2 regions of the Paraniabella yanshanensis genome follow, and region 2 is predicted to be linked to the other one. Evidence: riboswitches for the same ligand, from Rfam matches in the RefSeq annotation. Region 2 holds a riboswitch; the other holds the start of a gene.
The links. Region 2 has a riboswitch for S-adenosylmethionine ahead of U0035_RS06875 (O-acetylhomoserine aminocarboxypropyltransferase/cysteine synthase family protein). Riboswitches for the same ligand answer to the same signal wherever they lie in the genome.
Positions count from the first base shown of each region.

Region 1: it holds a riboswitch for S-adenosylmethionine, as region 2 does, so the genes downstream of both, U0035_RS08855 (trans-sulfuration enzyme family protein) here and U0035_RS06875 (O-acetylhomoserine aminocarboxypropyltransferase/cysteine synthase family protein) in region 2, are expected to answer to the same signal.

Region 1 is NZ_CP139960.1:2,195,414-2,205,936, reverse strand. It holds gene U0035_RS08895 (DUF421 domain-containing protein) at 1-393, shown strand, start outside; gene U0035_RS08890 (DUF4625 domain-containing protein) at 523-1,527, opposite strand; gene U0035_RS08885 (DUF4625 domain-containing protein) at 1,626-2,102, opposite strand; gene U0035_RS08880 (TonB-dependent receptor) at 2,122-4,530, opposite strand; gene U0035_RS08875 (hypothetical protein) at 4,698-5,057, opposite strand; gene U0035_RS08870 (hypothetical protein) at 5,237-5,476, shown strand; gene U0035_RS08865 (sterol desaturase family protein) at 5,492-6,718, opposite strand; gene U0035_RS08860 (TSUP family transporter) at 6,944-8,248, shown strand; SAM riboswitch class I at 8,317-8,431, shown strand; gene U0035_RS08855 (trans-sulfuration enzyme family protein) at 8,589-9,779, shown strand; gene U0035_RS08850 (phytanoyl-CoA dioxygenase family protein) at 10,035-10,523, shown strand, end outside.
Region 2 is NZ_CP139960.1:1,763,398-1,773,920, reverse strand. It holds gene uvrA (excinuclease ABC subunit UvrA) at 1-1,127, opposite strand, end outside; gene U0035_RS06895 (hypothetical protein) at 1,383-2,090, shown strand; gene U0035_RS06890 (YiaD family glycine zipper/OmpA-like lipoprotein) at 2,304-2,978, shown strand; gene U0035_RS06885 (porin family protein) at 3,123-3,728, shown strand; gene U0035_RS06880 (porin family protein) at 3,900-4,601, shown strand; SAM riboswitch class I at 4,672-4,786, shown strand; gene U0035_RS06875 (O-acetylhomoserine aminocarboxypropyltransferase/cysteine synthase family protein) at 5,110-6,420, shown strand; gene U0035_RS06870 (homoserine O-acetyltransferase family protein) at 6,473-7,510, shown strand; gene U0035_RS06865 (homoserine dehydrogenase) at 7,535-8,791, shown strand; gene U0035_RS06860 (proline dehydrogenase family protein) at 8,966-10,219, shown strand; gene U0035_RS06855 (DUF6526 family protein) at 10,216-10,523, opposite strand, start outside.

The DNA.
Region 1 (10,523 bases), 430 kb from region 2:
TTTGAAAGATTGATTGAAGGACAACCCGTTACTATTATCCGGGATGGACGTTACACGGAAGAGGTAGTGAAAAACGAAAATATCTCCTTCGACGAGTTTTTTATGGAACTGCGCCTCTCAGGTATAGAACACCTGGGACAGGTAAAGTATGCGATACTTGAGGTAAACGGCGATGTGAGCGTTTTTAAAAAGGGCCCTGAAGAGGTTAAACCAGGCCTGCATATTTTACCCGATAAAATGAAGAAGTTTTATACCGATCATTATCCGGCAGATGGTTTGTACTCCTGTGTTTGCTGCGGCTATACCGAACACAAAAAGCAGGGACCTGTGGCTATTTGTAAGGACTGTGAAGGAGCGAAATGGTCTGAGGGGTGCGATACGAAATGGCATTAATACAAAGAGAAATCCACGAAATTGCTTTCGCGGATTCTCTGTTTAAACCTCCGATTAAAAAAGCCAGACTAAAATAATGAGGCCTGGGTCAGGCAAATATGAACTTACTGCAACAGATGCAATAGTATTTTAATGGTCATGTCCGTCTTCTGCATGAATTTCGAACTCTAGTTCCAGCTCATTGGTACCGGCAAAAGCGGTAGTATAGTCGGTTCGGTTCCAGTCCACGCGGGTAATGGCAGGTTTTATACCGGCATTCAATTTACGCATTACAAATGTTACGTCTTTTTCTCCCTGGTTGGCATGGCCTACTATAAAGTACGAGGTCACACCGGTGGTATTGGTTGCCCCCGATACCGTAGTCCCATCGGCATACTGTAGTTCCCTAGTTTGAAATATAGCGCCCTCGCCTGCCGGAGAATTGGGATTTAGAACAAAGCTGCCCCCGATCAAAAAGGCTTTATAATTTGCTGCCGCTGTGGCATTAGCTATGTATTGATTTTGTGTTTCAGCCCCGCCTGCATCGTAAGTTTTCAACGCTATTTTATAAATACTTTCCGGCTCTAAATGCAAGTGCCCGTTAGATATGGCTGCCCCCTTTTCGTCGAACAGGATCGTGTCTGATGCACCTTCTACTGCTGCACCCAGGCCATGAAAGTGATCTCCATGGCCTTCTACGCCGTTGCCGGTAACAGCAGTGAAAATAAGTGCAGCGCTGGGGTTTTTACGTTCTATCTTCAAGTCCGATTCCGCTACGGTAACATTACCCGATCTGTCGGCTACTTTAATGTGCAAATGATAATTTCCGGCTGCAGCGCTGGCTGGTATTTCGATATGCTCATGTAAGGTCGCATTTTTATTGCCGGTATATCCGTCGGTAAAAGCCTGGCTGAATTCCCAGCCGGATCCGGCTTCAGGATGGATCTCTATTACAACATTTTCGATGGTTGCTGTTGCGCTTACTTCAGCTTCAATATGCAAATCCGATCCTGCATAAGCTGTCTTATTATTACCCGAACCTACTTCCAGGCCGGTTACTATGGGCTTGGCGACAACATCGTCGTTCTTGTTACAACTGGTTACTGCCGCAACAAGCAACAACAAAACACCTAAGCTACTGAGAAATTTTTTCATACTGTTTTTTTAGTTTTTAAGAATGATAATTATGATTTGTTTTTTTTAAAATGAGGGATGGACGCACGCAGTGCAGCTTTGTGGCTTCAACCGGCCGCCTATTTAATTTTGATACTGAGCCCTTTTATCGTTTGCCATCCTTCCTTATCAGTTACACGTATCAGGAAATGATAGTCGCCCGGGTCCACGTCCGCCGGGATATTAATGGTCTGTTCCGCTGTATAGCTGGTTTGCCCGGCTGGTACAGGAATCGTTTGTATCAGCACCATGGGTTTTACCGGTGTTTTTATAGCTTCCATATCGCAACCTGTTACTTCGGTGCTATGCGAGTGGTGATCAAAATTGTGATGGATATCGATGCTTACGGATCCCAGCTCTTTATTATCACTTACATGTATCTTAGCCGTAAAGGACTGTCCGCGCTGCACCTCGCTGCATTGCTTTGGAAAAGCATTGGCCGTAAGTACATCAATTTCAGGATAAGTAGTGTCAATGGAATCCTGGTCTTTTTTTGAACAGGCTGAGAGCAGTATTAAGAAGCTTAATAAACTGGTAAATAATTGCTTTTGTTTCATAGCTATGGAGATTTAATAATTACGGATGTACAGCTGGTTTAAAACTGAAGGGTATTCTTAACGATAACACCAGGTTTCTTCCCTGCTCGGGTAGGCCAATCAACCGGTAAAAGCTGGTATGACTGAGGTATTTCGCATCCAGCACGTTTTGTAACTGGAGACTTACCTCTATTTTTTGCCCCTGCAGCGGAAAGCTGGTACCTGCCTGTATATTTAACAGGTTGTATCCTTCCGTTTTCTTTTCCGGGGGCACTATGTTATTTTGGGCGGCGGTTATCCTATAGTCAACTGATAAGTAGGTGTTGGTAAGAATGCCGGTATGTACTGGCTGGTAAGTGACGTTAAATAGCACCGAAGCAGGAGGAGAAAACGGTAGCGTATAACCTTTTTTATCTCCCGATAGCTGTTTTGCATAGATGTATTCCCCTAATACTTCTGCGCTCAGGTTTTCCCAGGGTTGATATTTAACCTGTAATTCGCCACCATATCTCATAACCCGCGCTTGAGCATACTCAAAAATCTGGTTACCCGCACCGTAGAAATAATCGTGGCCGGCAGTAGGATTCAAATAAATATAATTGGGAAAATAGTTAAAGAAGGGATTGAACTGCACACGTACAATGGAATTGTCGTAAGCGGTACCCAGGTCCAGCTGGTAGGACTCTTCAGGCTTCAGTTGAGCATATCCCTTTTCGTAACTGAAATAGTGATAGTTGACGCCATTAGCTCCCAGCTCTTTGGCGATGGGCACCCTGAAACTTTTGCCGATATTGCCTTTCAGCTCCCAGCGATTCGTATTATAATTAATACCGAGTGAACCGGTGACACTATTGAAGCTGCGGTTAATATTGTCGGCCCTGACCAGGTATTCCTTTTCTGCGGTTCCGTTGACGGTGCTCGCAGATGGAAACCAGTCGGTATATTTTTTCATCGCAAGATGTACATGGTCATATCTCATCGCTCCATGTAAAAGCAACTTTTCACTTACCCTCCATTTGTCATACACATAAGCGCCCAGGTTTTGCTGGTTAAAAGCAGGAACCAGGAAGCTCCAGCCGTTGATGGTATTGTTCTGGATCTCTCCGTTGATGCCCGTTTCCAGCTGGTGGTTACCTATCTTAATGTGGTCGCGCAGGTTTAGCGAGTAAACATTTTTATCGAAAGCCCTTTCGAGATTACGGGGAATATTCAAAGAATCGGGATAGATGGCCGGCATATAGCCATGGTTCACATAATGGTTATATTCCTGCCTGAGGTTATTTTGAAACCCCGTTTCCAGTTCCAGCTGATGATCATTTAAAGTATAAGTCGTATGATTAAGTATTTTAAGGTGATTTACCCGCTGGTAAGGACTAAGTATATCCCTGCTGCCGGCATCATGCATCGGGGCATCAACCTGCCTGGGCTCTAACCCGTGTGCATTAGCAAAAAAGCCTGTTTTAGAATAAATATTGCTTAAATAAAAGATCGACTTCAACCGGTTGCCGGTATATCCTGTACTGAAATGTATACCTGTTTCTCTCCCGGCCGTATTACGCAGGTAGTTTTGGTAAAGATCAACAGCAAAATCATAGATATACAGCCGGTCCGCAGGCACTTTATAATCTCCATAATCCTGTATGGTAAAGCGGGCGGCTGTCATCCATTTTTTGGTTCGGTAATACATGTTAACGGAAGTGCCCAGCAGGTCATTATTAGTTTTTCCTATGAGATTAACGTCACCCCCAAAGCTATGTGGGGCAGGTAAAGGCGGCCGCCTGATATTCACGGCGCCGGCAATAGCATCCGATCCATAAGCAAAGGATGCGGGACCTTTAAGTATTTCTACTTCCTGCACGGCAAACTGGTCAATTTCCAAACCATGGTCGGCGCCCCATTGTTGCCCCTCATGTTTAATACCCCTGTCCAGTACTACAACCCGGTTAAAACCCAGCCCCCTGATCAAGGGCTTAGACTGCCCTGAGCCAATTCCAATGGTTTTTACTCCTGGCAATCGCTGCAGGCTCTGCATCAGGCTGCCTCCCAGGTGTTGTTGAATAAAACCGGCTTTTACAATGTCCATGTTGAGCATAGCTTCCTTTTTTCTTGTAGTGATGGAATTGTTTTGTACCACTACCTCCTGTAGTGTGTGACTTTCCGGATGCAGGCGTATGATCAGCGATACATCTGTGTTTTTTAGAACGCCCGTTTTGATAACGGTTTTATATCCCTGCATAGAAACCTTTGCTTCGTAAGGGCCGGGGCTTACCTGTCGGAAGATATATCGGCCTGTCGAATCACTGACTCCTGCAGCAGCGTTTTTAAGCTCAATAGAAGCGCCTGTAACGGGCAAATGGTTATCATCAGAGACTGTTACAATAATTCGACGGGATTGCGTGTGGGCGGTAATGCATACTACTACACAGCAAAGCATCAGGAAAAACTTCATAATTAAGACGACTGAAACCGGTATTTATGCAAGTGGGTAAGCCCTGATAAAGCCCCACAGTATAAATACTGCAATAGTAATAGAACCCGTTATTGCGCTATAAACAGAACAATAAAGAGTTGCCATTATAGTTAATAGCAAAAAGTGAAAGAAACCTTTAAGGTTGATTAGACAACAAATAGGTTAGAAGAGGGTGGGCCCTTATTGGTATAGGCATGTATAAAAAGCTCGCGGGCGATTGTGATATAATAGCTATATGGATTGTAAGACAGGGGTTGTGGCGGATCTAAAGAATAGCTCAATTGTTCCGGAGCTCCACTGATATTACGCGTCGTAATATGATCGCAGATAGAGCACTGCTCCTTTCCGCCAGTAAGCTTTTTTATCTGTGTGGTATGGGTTGTTTCGGCGCAGTCGTGGTGATGATGGAAGGCCTGTATATAAAGCACAAAGGAAAGCAGGAGGAAGCATCCCAGTGCCCCGGCTTGCTTCAACAGATGCCTGATATGTGTAGCCAATTGTTTCAAAACTGCAACAAAGTTGCATATTCATGTTTGAAATACCAAAAGAAATGTAAAAAAAATCATAATGCAGCTATATGTCTCTGAAAACTTCTGGCAACTATACTGTAAGGATTGTTTATTTTTGGTAAGCCTGGCAGCCATAAGGTTGACCAACCATTTTGAAGCCCTCAATTATAAAAGCTATGCTCGAACCTATTTCAATCGACTTAAATAAAGCCGATTTAAAGAAAGATTTAAGTGCTATGGAGAAAGATCAGAAAATGATTGATCTGCCCATATTCCGGTCTTTAAAAGTGCAGGTAGAACAGCGTATCAGCGACTATCCTGAAGTGATCATTGAAGATATAAAATTTCAGGAAGGAATGCATCCGGAACAGAGCGGTATTGTTACCGCAGTCGTATCATTCAAGTCGAACAACTAAAGACTGAACCTTCGGTCAGCTTTCTGATCTGCTGTATAAAATACGCGTATAAAATCGTTGAATATCGCTGAAGTATATAATGCCGATCATAATAGTTGATACAAATAAGGTAGCGGTATAGCTGGAAGGCTGATAATAGTATAGTATGAATAACACCAGGCATACCCTGGCTATTTCCAGGTAAGATATCCATCGGCGCTGATCAAGTATAGCGCCGCAATTGATCAGGCTGATGATGATAAAAAGCGAGAACAGGGTGAGCGACTTTGCCGAAAAATACTGCTCGAATAATAAGACAATAAAAAGCACCAGCAATGATATGCCAGTTTGTATACTTACGTAGTAGCGCATAGCTTTTGTGGGTGTTTCTTTTGTACGCCGATGGCGTAAGAACTTCCTTTCGAGGATGTCCCGGTACCGCGAATCCAGGTCATCTGGCTTTCCAAACAGCGTACGCCATTTTTGTTTGAAACCTTTTGCATGGTAAAAGTTGAGCAATATTTCCAGTACAAAGTGAAAGTGTTGCCACAGAAAGCTATGGCTTTCCAATGGTTTGGTCAGGCCATATGTTATTTTAATATTTTTATTTTCTTCAACGAAAGTGCCAAAAAGCTTGTCCCAGATGATCAATACATCTCCATAGTTTTTATCAAGATATTCAGGATTGGATGCATGGTGGATACCATGATGTGTAGGCGTTACCAGTATTTTCTCAAACCATCCCCATTTGCCCAGCGCCTGTGTATGGATAAAAAATGGGTAGATACCATGTACCAGTAGTAAGATAGATATCATCAACGGGGGAAAACCTAACAAGGGCAATACGGCCCAGAATAAACTGCGTATGACCGCCTGAAATACAGTAATCCTTGCGGAAACCGTATAATTGAAGTCTTCGCTTTGATGGTGCACCACATGTGCTGCCCAAAAAGCATTGATCTCATGCGCCAACCGGTGGTACCAGTACCAGATAAAATCGGTAACCAGGAAGAGAAGGACCCATACCAGGAAGTTTTCTTTAATATCGAACAGGGCGAAATTTTTGTATACATAGGTGAAGAAGTAAAAGAACAAACCTGTCGTAAAAAGATCCAGTAAGCGTTCGGCTATACCCACATTGATATTCGCTACCGACTCTGCATACTGGAAAAAATTCTTCCCGCTTCTTTTAGAATACAGGTACTCGCAGGCTATAAAAAAAAGAAACAGCGGAATAGCAAACGCTAAGAAATTTAAATGCATGATGACTGATTTTAGTCTACTTTTTATATAGACTATTCAAAGGTATTGTTTTGTTCAATATAGGATGTTGTAAAAAACTAAAATTTCAGTGCCTGATTAATAAGAAATTTTTTTTTATCGGAAACATAAAAAAATCACCTATTTTTGTCCACTAAAATTATAGACTAATGTGTTTTCACCTGTTAAGGTGTTGAGCAGGAGTCGGGGAAAATTGAGTATCAGGTTATGAATGATGAGGCAGCTGTTATTAAGAAAGCAAACGAAGCAGGAGCTTCTTTTCCTTTTCTTTTGCGCATGGAAGGCTTGCGGGTGCTTGTTATTGGCGGCGATAACATGGCTATCCGGCATCTTAAAGAAATTGATAATAGTGCACCGGGAGCAGAAGTGCGTATTATAGCAGAACAGTTAAGTGAAGATTTGAAAGGATGGGCTGATACACATGGAAAAGTTGTTGTAGAAGACCGGCCCTACGATCCATTTGATATACAACATGCAGATGCAGTCATTATAGCGACCGGCGATTTTGCATTAATCAACCAGATCAATAGTGACGCAGCTGAATACGGTTTGGCCAACGTACGTATAGGACAATCTGCTCTGCATACTGAAAATGTGGATGGCAATGCCTTATCAACTGCAAAGGGCGGTTTAAAAGGACTGTCTAATAAGAGAATTGCCACCTATGCATTGGCTGCGTTTGGCTTTATGCTGATTGGACATATGATCTTTTCTTATTGGCCTTTCCAGGAAATCAGGATACATGCAGTTAACCTGTATAGTTCATTGGATCGGGCATTTTTGATTATGCTGGCCGCGGGCTTTGTTGCACAGCTGGTTGATGGTGCACTGGGTATGGGTTATGGCGTAGCCAGCACCACGATATTGTTATCTGCAGGAGTAAGTCCGGCCGCCATTAGCGGCAGTATACATACCGCAGAAATGTTCGCCAGTGGTGCATCAGGATATAGCCATTATAAGTTTGGTAACGTTAATAAGAAATTGTTCAAGACCTTGTTGTTACCGGGCGTTGTCGGCGCAATAGCCGGGGCTGTTTTATTGGTATATCTCGGAGAAAAGTTCAGTGATTGGGTGAGACCTATACTGGCAGTGTATACACTTTTCCTGGGAGTCAAAATATTGTCCAATGCGTTTAAGAAAAAAGTAGTAAGGAAAAAGTTTCGAAGATATGGCGCTTTAGCAGGAGCCGGAGGCTTTTTAGATTCCTTCGGGGGCGGGGGATGGGGGCCCTTGGTTACTACAACGCTCATTACAAAAGGACGTACGCCTAAATATGTGATCGGATCTGTAAGTCTCACTGAATTTTTTGTGACCTTGTCCAGCGCCTTTACCTTTTTCATTTTGTTGGGAGTGAGCCACTGGCAAACTATTGTTGGCCTTATTATCGGTGGTTTGATTGCAGCACCATTTGCAGCGAAACTGGCCGGAAGATTGCCTCGGAGAACGGCTTTCATTCTCTTGGGTGTACTGGTGATTGTGTGGAGTGCCAGGATCTTAATCAAACTGTTATAAAAAATACTGCAGTAAAGTTTTGGAATTTAAAAATCATAAGCTTTACTTTTGCAATAGTTCTTTTCAATCTCTTATCAAGAAAGGCAGAGGGTAATGGCCCAATGAAGCCTTGACAACCTCTTCACAGCATTGCTGTGAAAAAGGTGCCAAATCCATCTCCGGTATACCGGGGGCAGATAAGTCAGCGTTCAGCTTACAAATGTTATTTTTAGTAAAATAGTAAAGCTCATCCTGATTTACGGGGTGAGCTTTTTTGTTTTACAATAAGCCGCTACCGAATGTTTTTCCTGATAAGGTTTGATGATCATATAATTATTCATCTTAAAAAAACAAATCAGTCATGAGCAACAACGCAACACAAACCATTCACAGTATACCCGTAGATCCGCTTACAGGTTCAATTGCTGTTCCCATTTATCAAACTTCCACTTTTGTGCAGGAGGCTCCTGGTGTAAACCTCGGCTATGATTATTCACGAACGAATAACCCAACAAGAGCTACTTTGGAGAAGATCCTAGCAGGCCTTGAAGGCGGCCACACCGGCGCTGCTTTTGCCAGTGGGCTGGCTGCTATTGACGCCGTAGTAAAGCTGCTGCAAAGTGGTGATGAGATTGTAGCGGTAGATGATATTTACGGAGGGGCCTTCCGGCTTTTCACTCATGTATATGAGCAGTTCGGCATCAAAGTAAAATATGTGGATAGTACGAATACGAATAATGTTTTTGAAGCTATTACTCCTCAAACCAAGCTGATCTGGATTGAAACGCCTACCAATCCTACCCTGAAAATATCTGACATAGCTACCATTGCCAGGATCGCTAAAGCCAACAACTGCCTGCTTTGTGTTGATAATACTTTTGCTTCTCCGGCATTGCAACAACCTTTATTACTGGGCGCCGATATAGTAGTGCATTCTGCTACCAAATACCTGGGTGGGCATTGCGATTTAATAGCAGGAGTGGTAGTAACAAAAACAGAAGAACTGGGCGCTAAAATAAAGTTTATACAAAATGCCAGTGGCGCTGTATTAGGACCATTTGAATGCTGGCTGATCATAAGAGGAGTTGAAACATTACATCTCAGGGTTAAGCAGCATTGTATCAACGCGCTTGAGGTTGCCAGGTACCTGGAACAGCATCCGGCTGTAGAAAAAGTTTTTTACCCGGGACTGGAGCAGCATGCTAATTATGCTATAGCAAGGCAACAGGCGAGCGGTTTTGGGGGAGTGGTTTCATTCACTTTGAAAGAAGATACAGAAGACGCCGCTACAAAGTTTGTTACTGCTACAACATATTTCAGGTTGGCCGAAAGCCTGGGTGGAGTGAAAAGTCTTTTATGTCATCCTGCCGCTATGACGCATAAAAGTATTCCCGTAGAGAAACGAAGAGCAGCCGGAGTAAGCGATAGCCTGATCAGGCTGTCAGTGGGTTTGGAGGAAACCGGTGATCTGATCAATGACCTGGAGCAGGCCTTCGCACATTCGGTATCAGAACAGAAAAATACAAAATTTAACGGTCACTATCTGGGATAGTATAAAAACAAAAAGGGAAAAATAGTTATAAAATATTAGTCTACTTTTTTGGTAGACTAATATTTTCTTCTTATATTTGTTTTCTCATCTGATAATAAATGTTACTGTCTGCAACATATAGCTTTTATAACCGCAGGGAACGCATGTTGGCTTCCACACTTTGCGGCTGTTGTTGTTGCTAATTGATTTAACGGGTAGCATCACCCGGTTTTATTATTCTCTTCTTCTTCTTTAACACTTTAATGCTTTATTATTATGAGTAAGGCTACACAGCAGTTTCACTATTACGATGGAATAACTTCCCTGCACACACAACATTTAAAAACACATGGTATTTTGCATTTCAAACAGTTTGTTTCGGCACACACCGTGAAGCAATTACTATTTGAAGTAAAATCGGTTGAGACCTTTTTATTGAATAAAGGAGCAACTGCGGTTAACGGCATTCCCTTAAAATTTGGTTCAGACGTTAACGGCGCTCCGTTGATACAGCGCATCGCATTTGCGTCGCAATATAGTAAAGTGCTGAAGGAGTTTTTAAAAAGCCATAAGGTACAGCAGTTGGTAAACCTGTTAGCGCCATTCGATGGTCGTATTGGTGAGACCGAGAAAGATGGCCTGGTGGTAAATCATTATCTGAATACCGAGCACAGTGGTTTTACAAGGTTAGGTTGGCACACCGACAGCCCGCGCGATCTGTTTTTAGGTTCACGTATTAAACCGATGTTAAATGTAGGGTTGCAT
Region 2 (10,523 bases):
GAATAATAATCAGGAATGGACTCATCTGTTCCGTCAAGATGTAATGACTGAACGGCATCTCCATCCCCATATAATAACAGGTCGAGCTGGGCTTGTGGTATATCTTTAAGGGGTTTACCCAGGTTGATCTTGTGTTTTCTGGCAAAAGCTTCTACCTGCTTAAATACACTGGCTTCCCTTTCTTCGCCTAACGGAGCAATGCCCCCTTCTTTAATAGTCTTGGAAGTGTCGGGCAGCACCAGGTTCATATTGATCACCGAACTGGTGCCCAGGCCACGGCAATAGGGGCAGGCACCATAGGGCGAATTAAAAGAAAAGGAGTTAGGAGAAGGCTCTTCGTAACCGATCCCTGTGTCTTCACACATCAGCATTTTTGAATATTGGGTAACTTCTGTTTCATCATTCACCAATACAAAGAGCAGGTCTTTGCCTAGCTTTAAACCCTGCTGAACGCTCTGACTCAGTCGTGCTTTTAAATCACCTGTTACCTGCAGCCGGTCCACTACCAATTCAATGTCATGGATTTTGTAACGATCTACCTGCATTTTTGCTGTAATGTCTTTGATCTCCCCATCGACACGAACTTTTAAAAATCCCTTCTTGCGTACATCTTCAAATAGTTCCCGATAATGGCCTTTGCGCCCTCTTACTAATGGAGCCAGCAGGTTTATTTTTTTGCCATTAAACCGATCGAAAATATTTTCCACGATTTCTTCTTCGCTCCACTTCACCATTTTTTTGCCCGTGTTGTAGGAATAGGCTTCGCCTACCCGTGCATAAAACAAACGGAAAAAATCATATACCTCGGTAACGGTACCTACTGTTGATCGGGGGTTTTTATTGGTGGTCTTCTGTTCAATTGAGATTACAGGGGAAAGGCCTGTGATCTGATCCACATCCGGCCGCTCCATATCACCAATAAACTGGCGTGCATAGGCGCCAAATGTTTCCATATAACGACGTTGCCCCTCTGAATAAATGGTGTCAAATGCCAGGGAGGATTTCCCGCTGCCGCTAATGCCGGTGATAACTACCAATTCGTTCTTGGGTATAGATATATCGATGTTTTTCAGGTTGTGGACCCTTGCACCGGTAACATCAATCGTATTTAAGTCTTTATTTTTCAATTTATTCCCCTCGTTTTTTGTGAATTTAGTACGTGCAAAATTAGTGCGGATCTAAATCATAACTAAAATCTAAAATAAAGGTTTAATCGACGGTAAATAAATTTTGGCATAATAATTTCTTTTTAGATGGATTGATTCCAATAGCGTCATACGGTGATACGGGACCTTATTGGATTTTAATATAAACAAGACCGGGATGCAGGTAGCTTTTAACCCAATCCTGGTGTGACCATTAAAACCGTAAAAAAACGACAAATGAAAAAGAACTTTCTTTTAGCAGCGGTGCTCTCTTTAACTATAGCTGCCACATCTTATGCTCAAACATCTGCTACGCCCGAAGTACCCCGGAATTACAAGCCACAGCCTAAGGAGTTAGCTCCTATGCCCGGGGAATTAACGGATGAAATGATATTTCCGGTACTGGGTAAGTACGACTATGTAGATAAAGAGGGAGCAGTTGCAAGTGTTACTATAACGAGGGATGCTGAAAATAAAGGGGTTGTTTGGGTGAATGGTATGCCACAGGGTAAATTTAAAGCAGATCTGAAATTATCACCCAGTACCTATAAAATCCCGGTACAGAAAACACTTCAGAATGATGTAGACGGTGTAGTGGCTACTGATGATGCTGCTACTACTGATGGAACCGGAAAACCATCGCCAAGATACTCAGGCAAATCATTAAAAGAGGGTACGTTGATTTTTGATTCAGCGAGTCATAAATTATATGTGAATGTAGGTGCTAAGTTTGATGAAGAAAATCCTGCAGCTATATTCCCTGAAATGACAGCGGACGATAGTACTGCAATGGAGGTTTCAGCTGAGGAAGTTGATGCAACGCAAGAAAATGCAAAAAAGTCAGAGAAAAAAGATAAGAAAAAAACTTCCCTTGCCAAGGGAACCAATTATGTGTTGACCAAAGTTGTAGAAGTAGCTGCAGCGCCTGTTAACACACAGCAGTAAACAATGTCCTATAAAAATTTGTAAAAGGTTGCCTCGTAAGGCAACCTTTTTATATGTTCATTTGTCTATATTCAAAATTCACTGGCACGTAGTTTGTTAACTGCCTGTTAGGGACATGAGAAGATTAGGGTCAGGTGAAAATAAAAGCATATATGTTTGATGTTAGCATTTATTTTTGCAGCTTTAATATTATAAATCTTAAAAACTTATTCGATGAAAATTGTTAAAACAACATTATTCGCCACTGCTTTTGCAGGTTTAACTTTAGCAGGTTGCGAAAGTGCAACCAGAACTCAAAAAGGTGCGGCCATTGGTGTTGGTGGTGGTGCTGCCGTAGGCGCGGTAATTGGTAAAGCTACAGGTAACACAGCTTTAGGAGCTATCATTGGTGCCGCTGTTGGTGGTACTGCGGGAGCTATTATTGGAAAAAAAATGGATAAGCAGGCGGAAGAGATCAAGCAGGAGGTACCGGGTGCGAAAGTGGAAAGGGTCGAAGAAGGCATCGTGGTAGAATTCAGCAGTGCCGTATTATTTGGTTTTGACCAGGCTGCACTAACTACTGCATCCAAATCTACCTTAGACGACCTGATCACCATTTTGAATAAATATCCTGATACAGATGTGGAAATACAGGGGCATACCGATAATACCGGTACAGAAAAGTACAACCAGGCCTTATCTGAAAGAAGGGCCTCTGTTGTATCCAATTATCTGGCAGATAAAGGAATTGGCCTGCAAAGGTTAAGCACTATCGGGTATGGTTTGAGAAATCCTAAATACTCAAACGATACACCCGACGGCCGTTCTAAAAACCGTCGTGTGGAATTCCTGATCACTGCAAACGACAAGATGAAATCTGACGCCGCTAAAGAAGCAGGCACAAAATAATCAGAAAACTTTAAGGTAAATGGTCTTGTTGTCCGTTTACCTGATCAATCGGTTCGCATTTTTAATCCGTATCTTATGGAACTATATTCGCAGCGTTTTGTGCGAAGCTCCATCAGACCATTTATTACATAAAAAATTATACTGATGAAACTCAAAAAATTACTATTTGGAGGTTTGTTATTTACAGCGTTTAGTTTAACAGCGTTACAATCGAATGCGCAGGCAGGCCGTTTTGGTGTGAATGCAGGAGTTAATTTCTCCAATATTACCGGGAAAGATGCTCCGGATGCATATAAATTAAAAACAGGATTTCAGGCTGGTGTAACCTATGATATAGGTATTGCCGATGATTTTGTTGTTCAACCTGGATTGAGCTACGTGCAGAATGGTGCTAAAATAGACGGTTTTGACGCGAAAGTACAATTGAATTATCTTCAATTGCCTATTACTTTCCAATATCAGCCAGAATTAGGTAATGGCCATCTCCTGTTAGGTGTTGGTCCATATGTGGGGCTGGGCATTGGACAAGTTAAGGGAACCGGCGGTGATCTGACGATAAAAAGAGATTGGGATCAGGCAGGTTTTAAGAAATTCGATGCTGGTGGAAAATTATTGGCAGGGTATCAACTTAGCAATGGAGTTTCTTTAAACCTGAATGCTAATTTGGGACTGGTGAAATTGCCTGATACTGATAACCCGGCGACTATCAACAACACTTCGTTCGGAGTAACGGTTGGATACAAATTCTAAGTCAATAATATCTGGATATTCGAAGCCTTCGGTTACAGCCGAAGGCTTTATTGTTTGGATAGCTAACAGGCTAAATTTTAACTTTTTGTAGCACTGTTGCGGATCTAAATCTTACTGCGTCTTAGACGCCAACATCGTTTATATTTGCAGTTAACTTAAAATTTAAAGCTTATGAGATTAAGACCGTTTTTATTGGTGCTGATGCTGACTTCTTTTTTGGGAATCTTTGGTTCCGCTAAGGCTCAGCTAGGTGTTCGGGCCGGTTTTAACGCCTATAATGTGATCTCCAGGGATGGAAATGGCAATGAGTTATATGGAGATCCCAAGCTGAATCCGGGTTTTCATGTAGGTGTAACCTATGATTATCTGATTGCGAATAATTTTTATGTACAGCCTGCAGTCTTGTTTAGCACCAAAGGCTATCGCATCAAAAATGTTGGAGAGACTGCTTCTTTTGAATCTTATATGAATCCCTATTACATAGAAATGCCGGTAAACATCCTGTATGCACCCAGGCTTGGGAAAGGCCGCCTTTTACTGGGAGCAGGGCCGTATATCGCTTATGGCATTGGTGGCAGAGGACAGAACTATGATAAAAAAATAGAAGAAGGAGTTGTGGTACGGAACGATCAAAGCGCTAACCTCCAATTTCTGGACGATGTAGCCGACCTTAAAGAGGGAAAATGGGCTTATGGTAAAACATGGGATTATGGCGTTCAGATATTGGAAGGATATGAGTTTAATGACCGACTATCATTCCAGGTTAATGCGCAGCTGGGTTTAGCCAATATTTATCCCGACAATAAAGGTGTTACATCTACTAACAAGCTAAGAAATATTGGTTTTGGCCTTTCAGTAGGCTATATATTTTAAATTGGTTTCTTTGACAGAACAGTTTTTTATTTGATATTTCTGCTTTATATTTGCGCCTCGTTCTTTTATATACTTATCAAGAAAGGCAGAGGGTATGGCCCTGTGAAGCCTTGGCAACCTGTTCCCGGTTTAATGGAACAAGGTGCCAATTCCAACTCCGGATTTTATTCGGAGAAAGATAAGCCGGTAGTTTCAAATTCAAACATCTCATTAATATGTGAAGCCCGCCTGCTTATCTGGCGGGCTTTTTTATTGCTTTTCTTGCCGGGTATATTACCTGAATGGAAAGCCAAAATGAATTTTATTTTGTAATAACAAAAAATGGAAATATTTTAGAGGAGATGTTTCAACAAACACATACAGGATCTTCTTCTACCATTGCCTTTGCAATGTGTTGCTGTATGCGTTGTATGCCCCTGCGGGCATAATATATCTTCTAAGGCTCAGGCCTTTCCATACTATTTTTTGCGGTTATTCCATTTTATTCTTCATTCTTATAAACATTTTTATGAGCCAGAAACTACATTTCGACACTTTACAATTACACGCCGGTCAGCAACCCGATCCCACAACCGGAAGCCGGGCTTTGCCCATTTATCAAACTACTTCTTACCAGTTCAAAAATGCCGAACATGCGGCGAATCTCTTTGGATTAAGAGAGTTTGGAAATATCTATACCCGTATCATGAACCCCACTACGGATGTATTTGAGCAAAGGCTGGCAGCCTTAGAAGGGGGTGTGGCTGCGGTTGCGACTGCTTCAGGACAGGCCGCACAATTTTTAGCCATTACCAATATCCTTGAAGCAGGGGACAATTTCGTAAGCACATCTTTTGTATACGGTGGTACTTATAACCAGTTCAAGGTTGCTTTTAAAAGATTGGGTATTGAAGCGCGGTTTGCAGAAGGTGATAATGTGGACAGCTTCCGGACCAGAATTGACGATAAAACCAAAGCTATTTACCTGGAAACCATTGGCAATCCCAAATTGAATATACCGGATTTTGAAAAGTTCGTGGCATTAGCAAAGGAATTCGATATCCCATTGATTGTTGACAATACATTTGGAGCCGGCGGTTACCTGTTCAAACCCATTGAGCATGGAGCTAATATTGTAGTGAATTCGGCCACAAAGTGGATAGGCGGCCACGGTACAAGCATTGGTGGTGTTATCATTGATGGGGGAAATTTCAACTGGGGGAACGGTAAATTTCCACATTTTACGGAGCCTTCAGATGGATATCATGGTCTGAAGTTCTGGGAAGTTTTTGGGGAAGGTAATCCGCTCGGCCTGCCTAACATTGCATTTGCTATCAGGGCGCGCGTGGAAGGATTGAGAGATTTTGGTCCGGCACTGAGTCCTTTTAATTCTTTCCTGCTATTACAGGGAATTGAAACCTTATCGTTACGGGTGCAACGCACTGTCGATAATGCATTGGCTCTGGCTAAGTGGTTGGAAGCACACGATCAGGTAGAATTTGTATGGTATCCGGGCCTGGAAAGCAACGAATACCATGAGTTGGCTAAAAAATACCTGACCAATGGTTTTGGAGGCGTACTGCAGTTTGGAATAAAAGGCGGTATAGAGAACGGCAAGAAGTTTATTGATAGTTTAAAGTTGGTAAGCCACCTGGCTAATGTGGGTGATGCTAAAACGCTGGCTATTCATCCGGCTTCTACTACGCACGAGCAATTGAGCGATGAAGAAAGAAAAGGCGCGGGTGTATTGGATAACCTGATACGCATCAGTGCCGGTATAGAATATATAGATGATATAAAAGCGGATTTTGAGCAGGCTTTTGCTGCTGTATTCGCATAACACAAATTAAAACTGTCTCAGGGCAATAGCGTTGAGACAGTTTTTTATCAATATGAAGCAAGAGGTTTTTAAGTATAGCGGGTTGTTTGTACTGGAGAGTGGAGCAGTGTTGCAGAACCTGCACCTGGCTTATACTACGTATGGAACGTTAAGCAAGAAAGGTGATAATATCGTATGGATATTTCATGCGTTAACAGCTAATAGCTGTCCGCATGAGTGGTGGCCTGACATGATAGGGCAGGGACGGGTATTCGACCCTGCCAAACACTTTATTATTTGCGTAAATATGCCGGGTAGCTGCTACGGCAGCATCAGTCCCCTCGATGTTAATCCTTCAACCGGGACGGCTTACTATCATCAATTTCCTTTTTTTACGATAAGGGACATGGTACATGCTTACCGCCTGTTGCAAGCCCGTTTGGGAATTACAAAGATCAAAGTAGGAATAGGCGGAAGTACCGGAGGACAACAGCTGATGGAGTGGGCCGTGCAGGATCCTGAGCTTTTTGAATACATTTTTCCGATAGCTACCAATGCGGTGCATTCACCCTGGGGGAAAGCCTTCAATGCCTCACAAAGATTGGCCATTGAAGCTGATGCCAGCTGGCAGAATGAGGCAGATGATGCCGGTAGAAAGGGTTTAGAAGTAGCCCGGAGCATAGCTTTGCTGTCTTATAGAACCGATCTGGCTTATAATAAAACCCAGTCGGAAGCCAGTGATGAGCTGATCGAAGGATTTAAGAGCGAAAGCTATCAGCGATACCAGGGTTCAAAACTTTCGGCAAGATTTAATGCTTTTAGTTACTATGCCTTAACCAAAAGTATGGACTCTCATAATTTGGGCAGAGGCAGGGGGAGCGTGGTAGCCGCTTTAAACAGCATTCAAGCGAAAACCCTGGCATTGAGTATGGAGGGGGATATCCTGTTTCCTCCCTATGAGCAGGAATTTATAGCCAGTCATATCCCGGAAGCACATGTGAAATTGATTTTATCCGACTATGGACATGACGGATTTTTATTGGAGTTTGAACAACTCACGGAGGCGATCAGCCATTTTCTGGAGAAAGAACAGGTAATGAGCAATGAATAATTAAAATTTTACAACTATAATATAATGAGTAAACATAGACAATTGGTGATTGGGATGTTTGGTTTTGGAGTGGTAGGGGAAGGATTATATAAAGTACTGAAGCAAACCCCGTCTTTAAGTGCTTCTATTAAAAAAGTATGTATTAAAAATCCGGGTAAGAAACGAAATGCGCCGGATGAGCTTTTTACTACAGATAAAAATGACCTGCTGGAAGATAAAGAGATTAACGTGATAGTGGAAGTGATTGATGACTCTGTTGCTGCTTTCGAAATCGTAAAGACCGCTTTGAAAAATAAAAAAGAGGTGGTGAGCTCCAGTAAAAAGATGATTGCCGAGCATCTCCAGGAGTTGCTGGATTTACAACAAAAAACAGGAAAGTCCTTTTTGTATGAGTCTTCGGCATGTGCTTCTATACCTGCTATCCGTAACCTGGAGGAATATTACGACAATGATTTACTACATAGCATACGTGCCATTGTAAACGGGAGCACGAATTTCATTCTTACTAAAATGTTCGATGAAAATCTGGGTTTCAAAGAAGCTTTATTGTTAGCGCAACAATTAGGCTTTGCCGAGAGCAACCCTACCCTTGATGTGGAGGGATTTGATGCCTTGAACAAATGGGCGATTTTCCTTTGTCATGCTTATGGTATTATTACAACACCCGACCAGATCTTATTCACGGGAATTCAGAATATTCACAAGTCGGACGCGGCGGTAGCCAAAGCACGCGGGCAACAGATCCGTTTGGTAGCTCAGGCTAAAAAGCTGACCGGTGGTGGGGTGGGTGCGTTTGTGTTACCCCAGTTTGTTACGGCAGATAATCCGTTATCCTTTGTAAAGAATGAGTACAATGGTGTTGTTATTGAAAGTGGCTTTGCCGACCAACAGTTTTTTTATGGTAAAGGGGCCGGCAGTTTCCCTACAGCTTCTGCTGTTTTGAGCGATCTGTCCGCACTGCGATATGGTTATAAGTATGAATATAAGAAGTTGTACCATCATGAGCCTAATCAATTAAACGACGATATTTATTTGAAGGTTTATGTGAGTTTCAGTGATGTTAAGAACGTTCCCACTGAAGATTTTGAATGGATTGAGCAGTGGCATGCACAGGAAGATAGAAAGTATTTGTCGGGGGTAATAGCCTTGCAAAAGTTGAAGAACAGCACCTGGTGGAAAGAAAACGGCACTTCTTTGATTCTTGAGCCGGATCCTATACTGGAAAGCATTGAGGAGCGGAAACTGAGAAAGAAGAGCCTGGAATTAGCAGGGCTATTATAAAAGAGCGTATCTGTTTTATTTGTTTTATATGCCATGTGTCAAAGCATGGCATTTTTTATTGCCGTTTATACAGGCTTGTAGCCGTACATCAGCGAAATGGTACCTGAGTGCTTAAGTAGTAAGCTGGGAGCTCGTTTGCTCAAACGGTTGTGCAAACAATTGCATTAAAATAAAATGCTTCATGCTATTTTTGCCGCCATGAGCGTACCCGGAATATCTTTTAATAATACAGAATTTGCTTTTCAATATAAATCAGACAAAGAGCTGAAGCAGGCCCGCACCCTGTTTGGTTTGATGGGTAATCCCATGCTGGTAAAATTGGGTACGCGGCTCACCCCCTGGGCTATCAGGGCCAAATTGCCTGTTAAAGGATTAATACGTGGAACGATCTTTAAACAATTTGCCGGGGGCGAAACACTGCAGCAAACAGCTGGCGTAGCGCAGACTTTGGGTAGGTATAACGTGGATGTCATACTTGACTATGGTGTAGAAGGTGGAGAAGGGGGCGATGCGGAATATGATCAGGCTGCTACCGAGTTTATAAAGGTAATCGATTATGCAGCAACACAGCCCAATATACCTTTTATGAGCGTGAAGGTTACCGGTCTCACCCGATTTGCCTTGTTGGAAAAATTAGATGAGCTTATGCACCGCAAACATGGCTCACTTATTAAGAAATACCTGGGCGCTTTGGAAGAATTAAGCATTGAAGAGCGCGAAGAATGGCACCAGGTTCGTTTAAGAATGATGCGGGTTTGTGAGAAAGCTGCCGAGAGCAATGTGGGAATGCTGGTAGATGCAGAAGAAACATGGATCCAGGATCCGGTAGATGCATTGGTGATGTTAATGATGGATTCTTTTAACAAGGAACGTGTAGTGATTTATAACACGGTGCAACATTACCGGCACGACCGGCTACAATTCTTAAAAGATTGTATTGATGCCGGAAAGGAACGAGGTTTTATTTTGGGTGTGAAACTGGTACGCGGCGCCTATATGGAAAAAGAAAGAAAACGTGCAGAAGAAAAGGGATACCCGTCTCCCATTCAGCCCGATAAAGCCAGCAGTGACCGCGATTTCGATGCGGGTGTAGCGCTTTGTATAGAAAATTTAGAAAAAGTAAGTCTCCTCGTGGCATCGCACAACGAACATAGTAATATGCTGGCAGTGGATAAACTCAGGCAATTAAACATACCTCTTAACCACCCTCATGTAAGCTTTAGTCAGCTATATGGTATGAGTGATAACATTACCTTTAACCTGGCTAAAGCGGGTTGTAACGTGAGCAAGTATCTTCCCTTCGGACCTATTGAAGATGTGATTCCTTATCTCATGCGCCGGGCACAGGAAAATACCTCGGTTAAGGGACAAACCGGTCGGGAGCTGGGTTTGATTCAAAAAGAACTGAAGCGACGCAGGCAGCTTTAAACCCTTCTTTCATCTGCTTTCCAGTTAATAATACTTTCCTTTATAGTTTTAGGTGAAAGGTTTTCCTTAACCGCCCTCATCACCAGCGGCACTAATTCTTCATCCGGGGCAAAACGAAGTGCAGCAATTTGTCCGAAAGATAATTTTGATTCGATCGGTTCAAAATCCTTTCCGGTAAGCATCGAATATTTATGGCGCAGTTCAAGGCGAACCAGCCGGTTTTGCAGGGTCAGCGCGTAATGCTGGCGCAACATAAATGAAACCCAGATAATGAGTATCAATAGCAGCAAAATAAATAGCCAGA